Regions from separate parts of the Paenibacillus aurantius genome, predicted to be linked through region 1. Evidence: a T-box and tRNA genes for the amino acid it is inferred to sense, from the RefSeq annotation. Region 1 holds a T-box; the other holds one or more tRNA genes.
The links. The T-box of region 1 lies ahead of MJA45_RS24470 (arginine--tRNA ligase). A T-box ahead of a tRNA ligase gene usually reads a tRNA of that ligase, here a tRNA-Arg.
Positions count from the first base shown of each region.

Region 2: it has a tRNA-Arg gene. The T-box ahead of MJA45_RS24470 (arginine--tRNA ligase) is inferred to sense a tRNA for this amino acid. The anticodon was not compared.

Region 1 is NZ_CP130318.1:5,423,369-5,425,753, reverse strand. It holds gene MJA45_RS24485 (hypothetical protein) at 57-329, shown strand; gene MJA45_RS24480 (hypothetical protein) at 400-540, shown strand; gene MJA45_RS24475 (HIT domain-containing protein) at 567-902, shown strand; T-box leader at 1,022-1,274, shown strand; gene MJA45_RS24470 (arginine--tRNA ligase) at 1,475-2,385, shown strand, end outside.
Region 2 is NZ_CP130318.1:5,749,011-5,751,395, forward strand. It holds gene MJA45_RS25920 (PCYCGC motif-containing (lipo)protein) at 293-844, opposite strand; tRNA gene MJA45_RS25925 (tRNA-Arg) at 1,061-1,135, shown strand; gene clpP (ATP-dependent Clp endopeptidase proteolytic subunit ClpP) at 1,336-1,932, shown strand; gene MJA45_RS25935 (Rieske (2Fe-2S) protein) at 2,090-2,385, opposite strand, start outside.

The DNA.
Region 1 (2,385 bases):
CTTTTATCTTCATAAAATGCTATAATATGGATATTCCAGCAAGGAGGTCGATGATGATGATGCCTTCTTACAATCCTTATCAAGACAAAAGCCTTCACCTTACCATACGTTCCGGTCCCCCTCTTTCCCCTGAGGAAAGGACTCCATTCAACGATGTGATCCGGCATGCGGATATTGTATCGGGGTTTCGCCACCCCAAGCTTGGCAGCCAGCTCCCCTCATGGCTTCAAAGTCCTTACCGCGTGGTTGCCGCAGTATCCGTTCTCCTCTTTGCAGGAGGTCTGGTGTATGGCCTGATTCAGAATCTGGCGGACGCCGCGGGGAAGTAGCTAACTTGTTTGGACAGCCGGCTGCAGAGGAGCCGGTTTTTCTTTTGCTTGAGGAGCGGGAGGGTTTGCGGTGAGTGCGTTTTCCAAAATCGGATTTTTCCTGGTTGTCCTTTGGCTGATTTTTCTTCTATATGGCTTCACCGCCTATGATCCCATTGAAGATGATGCAAAACTGGCGTTAACTGTCTTTGTCATGGGGGCAGGTATTTGAAAAATCGATCATAGGAGAGATGGATCATGACCGAGGATTTTTATTGCGAAGAGGTATTGAGCGGCCGGACACCGGTCCGCAAGGTGCTGGAAACGCCGAATGTGCTGGCCTACCACCATACCCGGCCCTTCTATCCGGTTCATGTCGTCGTTATCCCGAAGAAGCACATCTCCTCTCTGCTTACCCTGGAGGAAGAGGACAACGAGCTGCTGCTGGAGCTGATGAATACAGTGAAAAAGGCAGCCGCTCAAGTAACGGAGGAGCACGGCGCCTGCCGGGTCATTACCAACCTGGGCCGTTACCAGGACTCCAAGCATCTCCACTTTCACGTGGTGTCCGGCGTGCCTTTGGTTAAGGACTGAGTGAGGAGCACCAACGGACGGGGCAGCACGGATGACCGTCATTAGCCTATTGGGCGGGCTTGACATTTCCCCTTGTTTCCGGTATGACTATAGAAATACGTTTCGCCCAATCGAATAACCGAACATGAATGAATGGGACAGTAGACCCTAACGAACAGGCCAAGCGAGCCGGGATTGGTGAAAGCCGGTACGTTGGTTGGGGTTGAAGCGGACCCAGGAGATGGTCGGCCGAACACGGCTCCCGGGCAAGATGGCGGAGCTCGACAGTAGGCCGGTCCGGTCAAGGACCGTTAAAGAAATCGAGTGGCGGGCTGCCAGGCAGCGCCGCACGTAGAGTGGTACCACGGGAAGCTATGAGCTCTCGTCTCTTTTTGGAGACGGGGGCTTTTTTGCGTATCCGGGAACATGGGGTGGACCATCGTTGTCATGCAGCGCTAAACATTGCGTGTGCCGGGAGCTGCACGCGATGCTAGGAATCCCGCTGGGGCCGGTCCACGCGTCCGTCGCCGAAGTCCCATCAACGGGAAAACCTCGCTTTACGCGGGCATTTTAAATCAAACGGAGGAGTAACCATGATTCATCAGTCATTGAGAGCCGCTCTGGAAGGGATCGCAGAGCAGCTATTGCAGGAGGCGGGGCAGGCGATGCCCTCGGATCTCGGCTTCGTCGTGGAGCATCCGGTAAGCGGGCAGCATGGGGAATACAGCACCAATCTGGCCATGAAGCTCGCCCGGCATTTAAAGAAAAACCCGATGCTCCTCGCGGAGGAAATCCGCACCCGGCTGGCCGCACAGGAGTTATTACAGCCGTGGGTTCAGCGGACCGAGGCCGCCGCGCCGGGCTTCGTGAACGTGTATATCCACTGGGAGCGGTGGATGGCGGCCTTCGAAGAGCCGCCTGCCGAAAAGCCGAATCACCGGAAGGTGCTCATCGAGCACACGTCGATCAACCCGAACAAAGCGGCGCATATCGGGCATCTGCGCAATTCCTGCATCGGGGATACGCTTGCCCGGATGCTGAGGAGCAAGGGGCACCTTGTCGAGGTGCACAATTACATCGACGACCTCGGCAACCAGCTTGCGGATACCGTGGTGGGGCTCCTGCAGACTTCGGTTCAAGGCGAGTACTCACGGTTCGGGGATTTTTGCTGGGACGTGTATGCGGACATCAACCGTCAATACCGCGAACAGCCCGAGTTGGAGCAGAAGAGAGCCCAGGTGCTGCACGAGCTGGAGGAAGGGGGCAACCGCACCGCCTGGCTGGGGCTTCTGACGGCGGAGCGGATCGTCCAGGACCATCTGGAGGATATGCGCGCGTTCGGTATTGATTACGATGTGCTGGTGTGGGAGAGCGCCATCGTACGGGAGGGGTTCTGGGAAGAGACCTTCCGGATGCTGCAAACCACGAGCCACTTCCGCCAAGAGACGGAGGGGAAGCTGGCCGGGTGCTGGGTGCTGAAGCCGAAGGAGGGCGAGGGCCCGTC
Region 2 (2,385 bases), 330 kb from region 1:
AAAAGTCCCGCATACACATTTTAAGTCCCAGGTAGAGCAAAAAAAATTAGCTGCACCATTATTGTAGCGAATCCTGGCATGAATTGCAAACCGCAGCCGCCTTCGGAAACGGTTTCTTTCAAAATATTTTTCAGACCTTGCTCCCGGAAGCCTGTCCCGGCCTTTGGTTCCTTTATGAAAGCAAAGAAGCCCTGCCCTAAGGCAGAGCTTCTGGCGGCCTCGGCCGAAAGCGATGAAAGCCAGGTTTCCTCTACCGGATAACGTGGCTCCGTCTCTATCCGTGGGGCCCTCCTTAAGAAGGCAGAGGGGTCTTGGTCGGCGGGGCGAAGCCTTTGCCGTAGGCCTTGTCGATGGCGGCCCGGATCTCCTTCGCCGGCTTGCCGTCCTGCTTCATTTTAACGGCGGTCTCCGCAATCGTCACACAGACGCCGCAGCGGGTGCCGTGATCGTCCCATACGACGGAGCCGTCGGCGGCCACTTCCTTCACGAAGCAGTTCTGGTTGCTTCCGTGGCCGGCGCTTTCCCCGCATCCGCAGTAGCAGGGGATATAGCGGAGCAGGTCGGTGTTCTTCGCCGCCGCCTGATAGGCCTTCACCATCCGGTCGGGCTGTCCCTTCAGGAAGGCCGGAAGCTGGTCGGCCGAAGCCGTTTTCTCCTGCAGGTCGCCGTTAGGAAGCTGGACCTGGCCTGCCTTCAGCGGCACCGCTCCGGCTCCGGAGGAGTCCGGATTCGAGAGATGCACCGTATGATCATCATGACCGGCTTGCTTATCGGCTTGTCCGCACCCGGCAAGCAGATAGGCAGAGGTTATGACAGTGGCAATCAATAGAGGATAGCGTTTCAATCCATTCCCTCCAAGCTGGTGCCTTATCCGGTAATCTTGTTGCGGATAAAGTACTGTTGTCCTTCATCCTTTATTATATAGGCAGCGGACCCGGAAAGCGAACCGCGGGGCCTGTTTCTCTCTCCTGAAATTTCCGTCTTGCAATTTTGTTTGGGGTATCATATAATAACTCTTGCTTGCTTCTTCCGTTCTTCTTGAATCGGATGACTGCATTGTGCGCCCGTGGTCCAATGGATATGACGTAGGCCTCCGGAGCCTGAGATCGAGGTTCGATTCCTCGCGGGCGCGCCACTTACATAAAGAAGAAGCCGGAATGATCAGCGTAGGCTGATTTTTTTTGTCCCTTCATTTGACCTTTCTTGACCTTTGTTCCATTATCCGTTATTATGGTTATATGGTTTACAGAGGTTTTTGCTCTTTCCCGTTTCCTCGCCTTATAGAAACGGACCCGCTTGACAATACTATATTTTAACGATAGGGGGAACATGTTCATGAGTTTCATTCCAATGGTAGTAGAACCCGATGCACGCGGTGAACGCGCCTATGACATTTACTCGCGTCTTCTGAAGGACCGGATCATTTTTCTCGGAAGCCCCATCAACGACCAGATAGCGAATGCGATCATCGCCCAGCTCCTCTTCTTGACCGCTCAGGACGCAGAGAAGGACATTCATCTCTACATCAACAGCCCGGGCGGCTCGATCACCGCGGGAATGGCCATCTACGATACGATGCAATTCATCAAGCCCGACGTCTCCACGATCTGTGTAGGGATGGCCGCTTCCATGGGAGCGTTCCTGCTGACCGCCGGAGCCAAAGGCAAGCGCTTCGCATTGCCTAACAGCGAAGTCATGATCCACCAGCCCCTCGGAGGCGCGGAAGGCCAGGCGAGCGACATCGAAATCCGGGCCAAGCGGATCATCAAGCTTCGCGAGAAGCTGAACAAGATTCTGGCCGAGCGTACCGGACAGCCTATCGAGCGCATCGACAAGGACACGGACCGCGACTACTTCATGACCGCCGAGGAAGCTCTGGCTTACGGCTGTATCGACAAGGTCATCGAAACGGCCAATAAGGACGTTCTGTAAGAAGCTGGAGGCCTTACTCTCCTCTTGCCCCCATATCCGAGACAACAAACTCACGGGACAAGGGCAAGCCAAAACAAAAACCCGGGATTCGGAACCGCTATCAGCGGACCGGCACCCCGGGTTTTTTTGTTGCTTACTTCGCTTTATGCAAGGGCGGTCAGCCCTCCAGGCGGGCTACCAGGCGTCCTTCTACTATCGTGACGGAATAGCTGTCCAAGCCCGTGCTCGGCACGTTCTGGCATCTCCCGGAGTGATACTCGAAGGTCCAGCCGTGCAGCGGGCACACCAGCTCCCCGTCCTCGAATTCAACGGGGTAGCCGGCATGCGGGCACGTCCGGGACAGCAGCCGATACCCCTCCTCGTCCTTCAGCAGGTAAAACGGCCGGTTGTCGATCTCGATCTCCGCCGGCAGCTCGCCGAAGGCCCGTTCTTCCCCTAACATGACTTCTTTCA